4 regions of the Mesorhizobium sp. WSM4308 genome follow, and region 1 is predicted to be linked to each of the others. Evidence: riboswitches for the same ligand, from Rfam matches in the RefSeq annotation. Region 1 holds a riboswitch; each other region holds the start of a gene.

Evidence for each region. A riboswitch is a leader RNA that binds a small molecule or an ion and turns the genes downstream of it on or off. The one in region 1 is predicted to bind cobalamin.
Region 2: another riboswitch for cobalamin. It lies ahead of CK227_RS03325 (aromatic ring-hydroxylating dioxygenase subunit alpha); the one in region 1 lies ahead of CK227_RS19975 (DUF1636 family protein).
Region 3: another riboswitch for cobalamin. It lies ahead of bluB (5,6-dimethylbenzimidazole synthase); the one in region 1 lies ahead of CK227_RS19975 (DUF1636 family protein).
Region 4: another riboswitch for cobalamin. It lies ahead of CK227_RS20850 (DUF1636 family protein); the one in region 1 lies ahead of CK227_RS19975 (DUF1636 family protein).

The regions. Positions count from the first base shown of each region.
Region 1 covers NZ_NSFW01000010.1:145,046-148,287, forward strand. The annotation lists gene CK227_RS19965 (substrate-binding domain-containing protein) at 1-74, shown strand, start outside; gene CK227_RS19970 (class I SAM-dependent methyltransferase) at 248-895, shown strand; cobalamin riboswitch at 1,104-1,310, shown strand; gene CK227_RS19975 (DUF1636 family protein) at 1,401-1,799, shown strand; gene CK227_RS19980 (ABC transporter ATP-binding protein) at 1,796-2,584, shown strand; gene CK227_RS19985 (ABC transporter substrate-binding protein) at 2,632-3,242, shown strand, end outside.
Region 2 covers NZ_NSFW01000002.1:89,831-93,072, forward strand. The annotation lists gene CK227_RS03320 (hybrid-cluster NAD(P)-dependent oxidoreductase) at 1-455, opposite strand, end outside; gene CK227_RS03325 (aromatic ring-hydroxylating dioxygenase subunit alpha) at 476-1,723, opposite strand; cobalamin riboswitch at 1,837-2,038, opposite strand; gene CK227_RS03330 (DUF680 domain-containing protein) at 2,533-2,730, shown strand; gene CK227_RS03335 (DUF680 domain-containing protein) at 2,803-3,006, shown strand; gene CK227_RS03340 (DUF680 domain-containing protein) at 3,074-3,242, shown strand, end outside.
Region 3 covers NZ_NSFW01000001.1:121,967-125,208, reverse strand. The annotation lists gene CK227_RS00575 (hypothetical protein) at 1-624, shown strand, start outside; partial or broken gene bluB (5,6-dimethylbenzimidazole synthase) at 798-1,304, opposite strand; cobalamin riboswitch at 1,477-1,657, opposite strand; gene CK227_RS00565 (histone deacetylase family protein) at 1,778-2,704, shown strand; gene CK227_RS00560 (exodeoxyribonuclease VII small subunit) at 2,708-2,959, shown strand; gene CK227_RS00555 (DUF2277 domain-containing protein) at 3,059-3,242, shown strand, end outside.
Region 4 covers NZ_NSFW01000011.1:62,266-65,507, forward strand. The annotation lists gene CK227_RS20840 (cobaltochelatase subunit CobN) at 1-266, opposite strand, end outside; gene cobW (cobalamin biosynthesis protein CobW) at 285-1,322, opposite strand; gene CK227_RS20850 (DUF1636 family protein) at 1,325-1,753, opposite strand; cobalamin riboswitch at 1,793-1,999, opposite strand; gene CK227_RS20855 (winged helix-turn-helix domain-containing protein) at 2,029-3,228, opposite strand.

The sequences.
Region 1 (3,242 bases):
CGGTGGAGCCGACGGTAACGGTCGAGACGACGGCGATCACGGCGGAGAATGCCAAGCAGTTGATGGGGAAGTGAGGGGCGATTAGAGCTCGGCGCTGAGGTTGAGACAGCAAGGCCCCGCGCGGGGCTTTGCTTTTTTGCTATTGCTAGATCTGGTCGTGCTCGTGCCAGCTTCGGCCCGCCACCCCAGTCGCTTACTTTGCGTTTAGCCCCGTCATGTAAGGATCCGTAATCCCAAGGGGGCGCGAATGCTGGATAATTACGAGGCCGACCGGTTTGGCGTGATTCACCAGATCGACGTCACACCGATCAAATACGACAAGCAGCACATTTCCTATTACGAGGATCTGAGCGACCGGACCATCAAGCTCGGCTATCAGCGGCTTGGCTGGGTGCTGGGGATCACCGGTGAACTACCGCGGTCCGTGCTGGAGATTGGCTATGGCACCGGCACCTTTGTCGAGGCCGCCAAAATTACCGGGGTTGCCGACTGTGCCGGCTGCGACATCACCAGATTTCCGCTGCCCGAGGGCGTCCGCTTTGTCGATTGGGACGAGGCGCTCGCCGGCTCGTGGGATCTGGTCGCCATGTTCGACGTGCTCGAGCACATTCCGGATCTGGGTTTCCTCGCCCGCCTTCAGACCCGCCACTTGGCCATCGCCGTCCCTTACTGCCGCTGGCGTGAACTCGGCGCCGACGGCGAAGCGTGGTTCCGGGCGTGGCGCATGCGTCTGCCCAACGAGCACCTGCACCATTTCGACCGTGACTCGCTGGTGGCGCTCCTCGCGCATTACGGCTTCGAATGCGTGACGCTGAATTGCTTTGAAGACGGGATCAGACTGCGGCCGGGCGAAGCGGGTCCGAATATTCTGTCAGGCTTTTTCAGAAAGCTATAGGCCGGTTCCTCGGCGACCGCGGCCAGGTGTCATGCCTGCTGCCTGGTGACCGCTCGCGGCTGAATAACCGCAGCCGCGCCGAAGCCGCATTGCGCGACGACAGGGGTTGACATCGCCGCGAAACATCGCTTCAAACGTAATGTTATTACATATGGAGCATGTGGCGACGGCGTCGCAAAAAACTCATTGCGATGCGATCGACGGAAATCTACGGTGGGTGCCTGATGGTCCCCGCGCCGAAAGGCAAGGGGTGAAAAGGGAACACGGTGAGACCTCAAAAGGTCGAGGCCGTGGCTGCCCCCGCAACTGTAAGCGGTGAGCAAGATCCGACATGCCACTGGCCGGCAAGGCTGGGAAGGCTGGATTGCGCCGAGACCCGCGAGCCAGGAGACCTGCCATCAACTGAGTTGACCGGACGGGGTGTGCCGGGAGGAGGCGTGGACGTCGGTCTTGTCGGCCGGCTCGCCAACATCCTTCCGTCGCCAGTTTTGAAAGTGACGGAAAGTTGGACGGCGCCATCGATCATCGTATCATCGTGTGCACGCTTTGCCGCGACGTTCCGACCGGCATCAGGTCGGGCGAAAGCCTCTGCGTGGATTTGCGCTCCCGGCTCGCAGCCTGCCATGAACCCGCCGTGGCGCATGGCTTCACGGTCGAAGGCGTCGAATGCATGGCGGGCTGCGCGCGGCCGCTGACGGTGGCCTTCCAGGCGCCGGGCAAGGCCTCCTATCTCTTCGGCTCCATCGACGCCGAGGCCGACGCCGGCGATCTCCTGCGATTTGCCCGACTTTACGCCTCGCTCGCCGACGGCTGGTGCAATTCCGGACAACGTCCGCCGCGACTGGCCGGCAAGACACTGGCCCGCATTCCCGGGCCGGCCAAGTTTCCGGGCAACAGCCGATGACAATGCCACTCCTCGAAGCGCGCGACCTCAGCGCCATGGTCAATGGCCGGCATCTGGTCCACACCGTCAGCCTGTCGGTGGCCTCGGGCGATCGCCTTGCCATCATCGGCCCCAATGGCGCCGGCAAGACCACGCTGCTGCGCATGCTGTCGGGCATGCTCAGGCCAAGTGCGGGCGAGGTGAAGCTTGGCGGGCGCCGCCTGGACCGTATCGCGACCGCCGAGCGGGCCCTGCATATCGCCGTCGTCGGCCAGACCGACCAGCCGGACCCGCGGCTGGCGGTGATCGACTATGTCGAGCTCGGCCGCGTCCCGCATGCCGGCCTGAGACGCAGGAGCGAGGAGCGCGACATCGTCGTCGACGCGTTGCGCCGGACCGGCCTGTTGCCGCTGCTTGGCCGCACCATCGGCTCGCTGTCGGGCGGCGAACGCCAGCGCGCCCAACTGGCGCGCGCCATCGCGCAGCAACCGAAAGTGCTGTTCCTCGACGAGCCGACCAACCATCTCGATCCGCGCGCCCGCGGCGAGCTGCTCGAGCTCGTGGCCGGCTTCGGCATGACGGTGATCGCCGTGCTGCACGATCTGGCTCTGGTGGCGCCCTTCGCCACCAGGGTCGCGGTGATGAACGAGGCGCGGCTGCATGCGCTGGCGGCACCCCGCGAAGCGCTGACGCAAAAGCTGATCCGCGAGATTTTCGGCGTCGACGTGTTTCGCCTGCGCCATCCGACCGAAGACCGCGAACTCACGGTGTTCGATGTTCCGAACCGCGCCGCGCCGCCATCCTGATCGAGCCCATCCCTCATCCGACACTGTTCAGCCAAGGAGCAAAATCCGTGAAACGCCTCGCCCTGGCGCTCGTCTTCTTGCTGCTGGCCCCGGCAGCCTTCGCCTTCCCGGTCACCGTCGACAGCTGCGGCAAGCCGCTGACCTTCGACGCGCCGCCCAAGCGCGCCGTCATCCATGATCTCAACATGGCCGAAATGGCCTTCGCGCTGAAGCTGCAGCCGTCGATCGTCGGCCTGACCGGCATCACCGGATGGTACAAAGTCGGCCCCGAGTTCAAGGCCGAGCAGGGTTCCATCCCGGAACTGGCGCCCAAATACCCGACGCTCGAAAACCTCGTCGCCGTCGAGCCCGATTTCTTCTTCGCCGGCTGGTACTATGGCATGAAGCCGGGTGGCGACGTGACGCCCGACACGCTCGCCCCGCACGGCATCAAGACGCTGGTGCTGACCGAAAGCTGCGTCCATCTCGACAAGAACCGTCCGGCCGCCTCGATGGACCTGCTCTATGGCGATGTCGAAAAGCTGGGCAAGATCTTCGGCAAGGACGCGGACGCGGAGAAGCTTGTCTCCGGCTGGAAGGCGCAACTCGCGGAAATCATCGCCAAGGTTGGCGACCGCAAGGGGACGCGAGTATTCCTCTATGATTCCGGCGAGGACAA
Region 2 (3,242 bases), on a different contig from region 1:
GGCGCGCAATCGTTCAGCCAACGCAGCATCGACATCATCGGCGTCACGCCGGAACCGGCCGAGATGAACAGATATTTGGCCGCCGGGTGGCTGTGCAGCGAAAAGTCGCCGCTCGGCCCATAGGCCTTGACGTGCGATCCGGGCACAAGGTGTTCGAACATCCAGCGTGTGCCGATGCTGCCGGCCTGCGCCTTCACCGTCACCGCGATCGAGAACGGCCGTGACGGCGACGACGACAGCGTATAGGTGCGCATCAGCGGTCCGTCCGACGTCGGCAGTTCCAGCGTCACGAACTGGCCCGGCTTGTAGCGGAACCAGGTCTGGTTGTCGGAGCGGAAGGTGAAGGTCTTGACGTCAGGCGCCTCGTCGCTGACGCCGATCACTTCCAGCACCTGCAGCCTGTCGTTCCAGGGCGCCATCTGATCGAGATGGCGATAGAGGCCAAGATCCGTCATCGCGTTCATCCCCAAACCTCTCAGGCGACACTGCGCAAAGCCGGCCGGCCGTCTTCGGCAAGCCGTGGGCCGATGAAGGACGCGTACCATTCGACAAACTGGATCACGCCGCCCTCGTGCAGCTCCGAATAGGGGCCGGGCTCATAGGCCGGCGACAGAATGCCGAAGGCGTTTTCCTCGACGATGCGGCGATCCTGGTCGTTGGTCTCGGTCCAGACATGGGTGAGTTCGGCAAGATCGTAGTCGACGCCCTCGACTGCGTCCTTGTGCACCAGCCATTTGGTCGTCACCGCGGTTTCCGTGGCGCTGATCGGCACCACGCGGAAGGTGACGGCATGGTCGCCGAGGATGTGGTTCCACGTCGTCGGATAGTGATAGAGCAGCAAGGAGCCGATGCGGTCGGCCGAGACGCTGTCGGACAGGTTCTTCTTCACCGCCCGCTTGCCCGTCATCGTGTAGCTGACCGCATCGCGCAGCAGCGGCGCGCGGGTGGCGCGGTATTGCCCGGCCGGATCGATGCGGAACTTGCTCGGCAGCCCGGCCGCCTCGCATTTGGCCCAGTGTGCCAGCATTTCCGGATCTCTGTCGGCGCCTTGCACGCCGGTCACCGTCGGGGCTTCCGGGAAGGTCTTGCACAGTTCCGGGTGATTGCCGGCGCAATGATAGCACTCGCGGTTGTTTTCCCAGACGAGCTTCCAGTTGCCCTTCTCGACGATCGTGCTCTCGAAGGCGATCTTTGCTTCGCTGAGCCGGTGCGGCTTGAGATAGGGTTCGATCATCGCCCGCATCGGCGCGAAGTCGGCGGGTTCCTTGGCCAGGCAGATGAAGATATAGCCGGCCACGCTTTCGCAGGCGACCGGCTTCAGGCCGAACTGGCTTTTGTCGAAGCCGTCTGCCATCTGGCGGGCAAACAGCAGCCTTCCGTCCAACTCATAGGTCCATTGGTGATAGGGGCAGACCAGCTTGGCGGCCATGCCCTTGTCGGTGTTGCAGACGCGGCTGCCGCGGTGGCGGCAGGAATTATGGAAGGCGTTGATCTTGCCCTGCTGATCGCGCACCAGCACGACAGGGTAGTCGCCGATCTGTACGGTGATGAAGCTGCCGGGCTTGGGCAGTTCGCAATCATGGCCGACGAACAGCCAGTCGCGATACCAGATCAGCTCCATGTCGAGCTTGAAGAAATCGGGATCGGTATAGAAGGGCTGCTCGAGCGAGAAGCCCTCTCTGCGGCCATTCAACAGCCTCAGCATATCGTTGCGCGCATCCATGTCCTGTCCTCATACTTCAAGGACTGAACTGGTGGTGATTGAGGAAGGATGAGACGCAGCTCGGCGAAAGCCGGGCACGCGCGATCCGCCTCTTGACCGCCCACCGCGATCAGTCGAGTTCAAAAATCTCGGGCTGGTTTCCGGGCTCTGGAGTGTCCTTGCGGACGGTCGCGACACCTTCCCAGGCTTTTGCCCAGTGGTCTCCCGTTGCGACTTGAACTCCACCACCGTTGCGGGGGCAGCGCCGGATTTTGACCGGCTTCCCAATTCTCCGCCCCGTCGTCACGAAGCGGCACCTGAGATGACATGATCTAATCACGACAGCGTTTGCGACATCGGCATGAAAGCGACATCGTATCCATGCGGCGCGACACGCATGCGCAACGATCAGGTCACGGGCAGCGGTCACGAAAATCGCCTCCGCCGATAGCTGTGCCGGCTGTCAAAATCGACCCGGAACTGGGGCAAAAGAGGTTAACGGTTTCGAAAAGTGACTATTAGCAGACTCTAAAATCGAACCGAACGGTTCGTTTCTGTTGACGGTGCGTGCAGGACGGTGTGAACGATGGACCTCCGATACAGTCTGTGACCTTGCGGCTGGCGTTTACTAAGTGGTTGATATCAACAAGAAAAATGCATGGCTCGGAAGCCCTGGCACAATTTCAAGTGGTGGATTCTTGGTCCACACGGAACAACTTCGTGATTGGAAACGGCGAACTGGCTTTCCCACATCGGGCCTGTCCGAACGACGCGATTTCAATCCCAAGACACGCCGCTAGACGGACGGAAAAAATACTGGAGTACCAAAAATGAAAAAGATTGTTCTCACTGCCGCCGCCCTTCTGGCTATTTCCGGCAGCGCCTTTGCTGGTAGCGACCACTATGGTTCGAATGCCGCCGCAGCCACGGCTGTCGACAGCTCGTACACCGCTTCGACCAACAAGTCGGAGCCGGCTGCTCAGACGCCTGCCCAGGGCGCCGATCGCAACCTCTTCGGCAACAACTAACAACAGATCCCGGCCGACAGCGGGCTTTTCGCCCGCCGCTCTGGCCGACCTTGAGAAATTCAGGAGACTAACATGAGCAAGATCATCCTTGCTGCCGCCGCCGTCCTGGCCATTTCCGGCAGCGCCTTCGCTGGCAGCGACAACTACGGTTCCAACGGTGCCAACCAGTCGGCCGCTGCGGCCGACCATTCCTACACGGCTTCGGTCGACAAGTCGGCTCCGGCCACCCAGCTGCCTGCTCAGCAGGGCGCTGACCGCAACCTCTTCGGCAAGTAATGCCGGTTTACGGGAATGGCGGCGATGCCGGCCATTCCCGTGAAATCCAGAAATTCAGGAGACTAACATGAACAAGATCATCCTTGCTGCCGCCGCCGTTCTGGCCATCTCCGGCAGCGCTTTCGCGGGCAGCGACAATTTTGGTTCCAATGGCGCCAACCAGCCCGCCGTGACTTCGCCCGCCGCAACTTCGATTGACAACTCGCGTACGGCTTCGATCCGCGAGAGCGGCTCGC
Region 3 (3,242 bases), on a different contig from region 1:
GAGCGTTTCGCCGAGGCCAACATCCTTTTCGTCGTCGACCAGCTGGTCAAGGGCGCCATCCGCGCCATCACCGGCCTGCTCGGCGGCATCGCTGCTTTCCTGCCCATTCCGGGCCTGAGCGGTCTGGTCTCCTTCATCAACACGGTGATCCGCCTGTCGCTCACCTATGTCGACGAGATCATCCTCGGCTACAACATCCGCATCAACTCGTCCTCACCCTTCGAGACGGCGCGGCAAGGCGTCGTGCTCTACGCCCAGAACGGCAAGACCATGGTCAAGAACGCCGTCTGGCTGGCGGTCATCATGTGGGGCGTGTCTTTCGTCATCTTCCTGCTGATGCTGGCTCCGGCCAGCGCCGTTCTCTTCATCATGCCCGGACAACTCGCCGGCTGGGCCTTCGTGCTTGCCATCGTCTTTGCCTGGGCCTTCAAGGCGGCCTTCATCGAGCCCTTCGCCATCGCTTGCCTGATGCAGGTCTATTTCAAGACCATCGCCGGCCAGGTGCCCGATCCGGCCTGGGATATCAGGCTGGCCGAGGCGTCGTCGAAGTTCAGGGAGCTGAAGGACAAGGCGCTGGCCTCCTTTGGTGGCTCGCGCTGGGGCACGGCCGGCGCGACGAACTGATCGGCTGGGCAGGTCGTCGCCGGCGCGACATCGGAGGCGTTGAGGCGGGCCACGGTCGATTTCAGTGGCGCCTCGCCTTGCCCGCAAAAAGTCTCGCTCATGATCAGGTCGGGCAGCGGCAGCCGCCGGCCCCAGCCATGCGTTTCCAGGTCTGGTTTGGATGCGAACTCGGAAACACGGCCGACGCAGAGATAGGCGACGGGCGTCACATGCTCGGGAATGGCCAGCAGGCTCTTCAACGCTTGCGGCTCGATGATGCTGACCCAGCCGACGCCGACGCCTTCGGCACGCGCGGCCAGCCAGAAATTCTGCACCGCGCAGACCGTGCTGTAGAGATCCATTTCCGGATTGTGCCAGCGGCCCAGTGGCGAGCCTTGCGAGCGCCGACGGTCACAGGTGATGCAGATGTTGAGGGCGCTTTCGCAGATACCTTCGAGCTTCAGCTTGCGGTAGAGCGCCTGTCGTTCCTCCTCGATTTCAGGCAGTTCCTGTTCGCGCGCGGCCAGGAACAGGTCGCGCACCTCTGCCCGTCGCGCGGCGTCGCGGATGACGATGAAATTCCATGGCTGCATAAAGCCGACCGATGGCGCGTGATGGGCGGCAAGCAGAAGCCGCGCCAACACCTCGTCGTCGAGCGCGTCGGGCAGGAAATGGCTGCGCACGTCGCGCCGCGTGAACATGGCGCGATAGACCGCGTCGCGCGCCGTCTGGTCAAATCCGTCGCCCACAGGAGCGGTCATGTGTTCCGGCATCGCTCGTCCCCTTGCGATTGCAATAGTTCCACACCGTCAGAGCGCACTTTGTGCATCCAACTGGACGCAGTTTGCTCTGATGCCAGCCGCCTGACCATGCGGATGACGATGCCTGCCAGGCCGGTCTTCTGGCTCGGGATCAACCCGCGTCCGGTGCCTTCCCGTCATCGACAGTGGCAGTTACCGGCGCGGTCCCCCTCACAGCGTTGGGCACGCCACGGAATTCAACCGTGTTCCCGATTCTCCCGCTTGCGGCGAGCACCAGGCAGTGGCGCGACCTTACGCCGAAGCCTCGGCCGCGCCAATCCCCGCGGCGGCGCCAATGGACGCAGGCGCGATTTTCCCCAGCGATCGAGAGGCAATGCATGGCCATCGCGGCACCGGGGCACTAGATAGGGAGCATGACAACCCGTCTCTACACCCATCCGATCTTCCTCGAACACATCACGCCGCCCGGGCATCCCGAACGGCCGGACCGCTTGCGCGCCATCGAGCGCGTGCTCGACGACGAGGCTTTTGCCGCGCTCGATCGTGTCAAGGCGCCGGAGGGCGACGAGGCCACCATCCTCTACGCGCACCCCGCCGATTTCGTCGCCCGTGTGCGTGCCGCCATTCCCGAGGAGGGTATTGCCCGCATCGATGCCGACACCACCGCCAGCCCGAAGAGCTGGCAGGCGGTGATCGCCGCGATCGGCGCGGCCAACGCCGCCGTCGACGACGTCTTTGCAGGCCGCGCCGACAACGTCTTCGTCGCCGCAAGGCCGCCCGGCCACCATGCAGAGAAGACCACCGCGATGGGCTTCTGCTTCTTCAACACGGCGGCGATCGCCGCTCGCTATGCGCAGAAGAAGCATGGCGCCGAGCGTGTCGCCGTCGTCGACTGGGATGTGCATCACGGCAACGGCACGCAGGATATTTTCTGGGACGATCCCTCGGTTCTCTATTGCTCGACGCACCAGATGCCGCTTTATCCCGGCACTGGCGCGAAGACCGAGACCGGGGCCGGCAACATCGTCAACGCGCCCTTGGCGCCGCAGACCGGCAGCGAGGTGTTTCGCGATGCCTTCCTGTCGCGGGTGCTGCCGTCGCTCGACAATTTCGCGCCTGACCTGATCATCATCTCGGCCGGTTTCGACGCGCATCACCGCGATCCGCTGGCCGAGATCAACCTGACCGAGGACGATTTCGACTGGGCGACCGGCCAGCTGATGCAGCGCGCCGCGCGCCACAGCGGCAACCGGCTCGTCAGCCTGCTCGAGGGCGGCTACGATCTGCAAGGACTGGCATTTTCGGTCGCCGCCCATGTCGGGCGACTGATGAAAGGATGAATGATGGCTGGTGAAACCAACGAAGACATCAAGGCGATGAGCTTCGAGCAGGCGCTCGACGCGCTGGAGAAGATCGTCGATGATCTGGAGCGTGGCGACGTGCCGCTCGACCAGTCGATCAAGATCTACGAGCGCGGCGAGGCGCTGAAGGCGCATTGCGACCGGCTGCTGAAGGCCGCCGAGGACAAGGTCGAGAAGATCAGGCTGTCGCGCGACGGCAAGCCGGTCGGAACAGAACCGCTCGACGCGGACTGAGGCACGGAGCAGCCTTTCCGGTTTTTGGACACGATCATGGTTGAGAATTAAGCTCGTCCCGATTGAAACGGCTCCAGGACAAAAGGAGATACGGAAGCGATGTGCAGAAACATCAAGACCCTGTTCAATTTTGACCCGCCCGCAACCAATGACGAAGTGCGCGACGCAGCCCTTCAGTTCGTCCGCAAGCTGAGCGGAACGACACGACCGTCGAAACAGAACCAGCATGCGTTCGATCATGCGGTCGAAGCCATCGCGGCATCGGCGCGTGAACTCCTCGATT
Region 4 (3,242 bases), on a different contig from region 1:
CCGCCGAGGATGCGCACCAGGATGATCTTGGCGTGGCGGGCGACGCTGTCGATCCAGAGGTCGACGGACATCGGGTGGCGCAGGTCGCGCAGGGCGGCCAGCCGCATCGAGGGTAGGCGGGCGGCATCCGCCTTCCAGGCCGCCGCCAGTCCCGCGAGGTCGCTGTCGGTGAAGGACAAGGCCACGATATCCGCGGGCGTCTGCCGCAGATCGACCGGCTCGGCGAGATCGTCGAGCGAGGCGGAGGTCGTGGTGAGGATATGCATCGCGGCCCGTGTCTGAAATCAGCCGGCGAGTATACGCTCGATTGCCGGGCGGTTCAGCCCCTTGAGGCCGATGACGACCAGGCGCGAACGGCGGTCGTCCTCGGCGGTCCAGGCGCGGTCGTAGTAATGATTGACGCGCGGGCCGACCGCCTGCAGCAAGAGCCGCATCGGCTTGCCGCCGACCTCGACGAAGCCCTTCACGCGCAGCACGTTTTCCTGTTCGGCGGCGGCGGCGACGCGCTGTGCCAGCTCATCCGGATTGGCGATCGAGGGGATGTCGACGATGAAGGTGTCGAAGTCGTCATGCTCATGGTCGAACGCGCCGTCATGATGCGACTTACGGTTCTCGATGTCGTCCTCGACGGCGAGACCGAGCCCGAGCAGCACGGAGGGATCGACCTTGCCATGCGAGGTCGGCACAATCTTCACGGCACGGGCGGAGTGTTCGCCGATGATGGCGTTGGCGCGGGCCGAGCCGGCGGCGTCCATCAGATCGCTTTTCGACAGGATGATCAGGTCGGCGCAGGCGATCTGGTCCTCGAACAGTTCCTCGACCGGGTCGTCATGATCGAGGCTGTCATCTTGCGCACGCTGCGCCTGCAAGGCGTCCATGTCGTTGGCGACACGGCCTTCGGCAAGTGCGGGACCATCGACCACAGCGATCACGCCGTCGACGGTCACGCGGCTTTTCACCGTCGGCCACTGGAACGCCTGGACCAGCGGCTTGGGCAGGGCGAGGCCCGAAGTCTCGATCAGGATGTGATCGACCTTCGGCGTCAGCGACAGGATCTGGTCGAGCGCGGGCACGAAATCGTCGGCCACGGTGCAGCAGATGCAGCCATTGGCCAGTTCGACGATGTTTTCCTCCGGGCAGGTGTCGATGCCGCAGCCCTTCAAAATCTCGCCGTCGATGCCGATGTCGCCGAACTCGTTGACGATGATCGCAATGCGCTTGCCGCCGGCGTTCTCCAGGAGATGGCGAACCAGCGTCGTCTTGCCGGCGCCGAGGAAGCCGGTGACGACGGTGCAGGGGACGCGGGTGACGGAAGCGCTCATGATCAGTCCTTCAACAAGTCGAGGGGAGGAATGCGGGCAACGAGGCCGCGCTTAAGAGAAGCAGGCCGGCCGCGCCATGGAATGAGGCCGTCCGTCGAGGTGGCGAAGAGTTTGGCGCCGGCGACGAGGTCGGCGCCGCTGGTCACGGTCAGGTCGCCGAAGACGTAGCTCCAGCAGCCGTCGCGCAGGATCGCGGCGCTCAGCCGGCGCTTGCAATTGCCGAGACATTCGACCGTGTGGATGCGGATGTTTCCATCAGATGCGGCGCGGCGTGTGTCGTCAGCCAAGAGTTCGCCGGCGCGGGGATGGGCGTCGGAGCCAGTCTCGTCGCGGCACGAGGCGCAGACGATCACCGTGACGCCGGCCAAGGCTTCGCCGTCGGCGGACGAATTGTCCTCTGTGCCAGCCGAAAAACTGCCGTTCTGGTCCAAAAAACCGGGCTCCTTGCCCGGAAACCCGCCGGGCGATCGGATTCTTTTGTCGCAGACGGCAGGTCTCCTGGCTCGCGGGTTATCGCCTTGGGTGCCGCCTTCCCGGGAACATCCCAGTGGCTTTCGGCCTTGGCTCGTCGCTTACAGTTGCGGGGACAGCCGCGGATTTGAGATTTTTCACCTCTCACCGCATTCCCTCTTAGCCCCTGCCGTTGCGGGCAAGGGACCGTCTGGAGCGGATTTAGGCTTTTGCAGGCAGCGGTGTCAACGCACGGCTACGACATGGCGATGTCGGCAAGCGCCAGGCCCAAATCGCCGGCAGGCGTCACTTCCATGCGTTCGAGGCCGAGCCAGCCTTGCATCTGCTTCAGTTCCTCGGAGAGCTGCGCGGCGGTCTCGGGCGGTGCCTTGGGCTCGGCGTAGGCGGCGTGGACGCGCAGGACGCTGGCAGGCCGGTCGGCCTTGAGGTCGACGCGCGCGACGATCCTGTCGCCGAGCAGGAAAGGCAGGACGTAGTAGCCGTATTGGCGCTTCTCGGCCGGCGTATAGATCTCGATGCGATAGTGGAAATCGAACAGCCGCTCCGAGCGCGAGCGCTCGAAGACGACCGGGTCGAACGGCGCCAGCACGGCGCGGGCCTCGATCTTCCGGGGCAGGCGGGCGTCCTTATGAAGGTAGGCCGGCTTGTCCCAGCCTTCGACGCGCACCGGCAGCAGTTCACCTAACTCGACCAGTTCCTCCAGCCGGCCCTTCATGTCGGCCGGCGACAGCCGAAAATAGTCGCGCAAATCGCCCGATGTCGCCACCCCATGGGCGCGGGCGGAAATGCGCAGCAATTCGCGGTGCGCGTCCTCGGCTGGCGGCACGGGCAGGTCGAGGATCGCCTGCGGCAGCACGCGCTCGGGCAGATCATAGAAGCGCTCGAAGCCGCGGCGGTGCGCCGTGGTGATGCGGCCGGCCCAGAACAGCCATTCGAAGGCGTGCTTGGCATGGCTCCAGCCCCACCAGCCGCCCGAACCTTTCTGGCCTTCCAGCGCCGAAGCCGCGATCGGGCCGCGCGCGACGACCTCGCGGTAGATCTCTTCTATGTAGGCGGCATGCTCGCGGCCCCATTTGGCCAGGCCCAGATACATCTCGTCGCCCTGCTCGGCGCGCTGCATGCGCCAGCGCATCAGCGGGTAGGTCTCGACCGGCAGGAACGAGGCCTCATGCGCCCAGTATTCGAAGACCGTGCGCTTGCGCGTCACGGCGGCATTGTCGAGTAGAGCGAGTGGGTAGGGGCCGAGCCGCGAATAGAGCGGCATGTAATGCGCGCGTACCACCGCGCTGACGGAATCGATCTGCAGCAGGCCGGTGCGGGCGAGCACACGGGCAAAGTGGCGGCGATCGGGTGTGCCATTTGGGCGGGGATCGAGAAATCCCTGTGCGGCGAGCGCAATACGCCGGGCGGCGGCAAGCGAGATCTTTTCCTTCATGCAACTGTCACTCT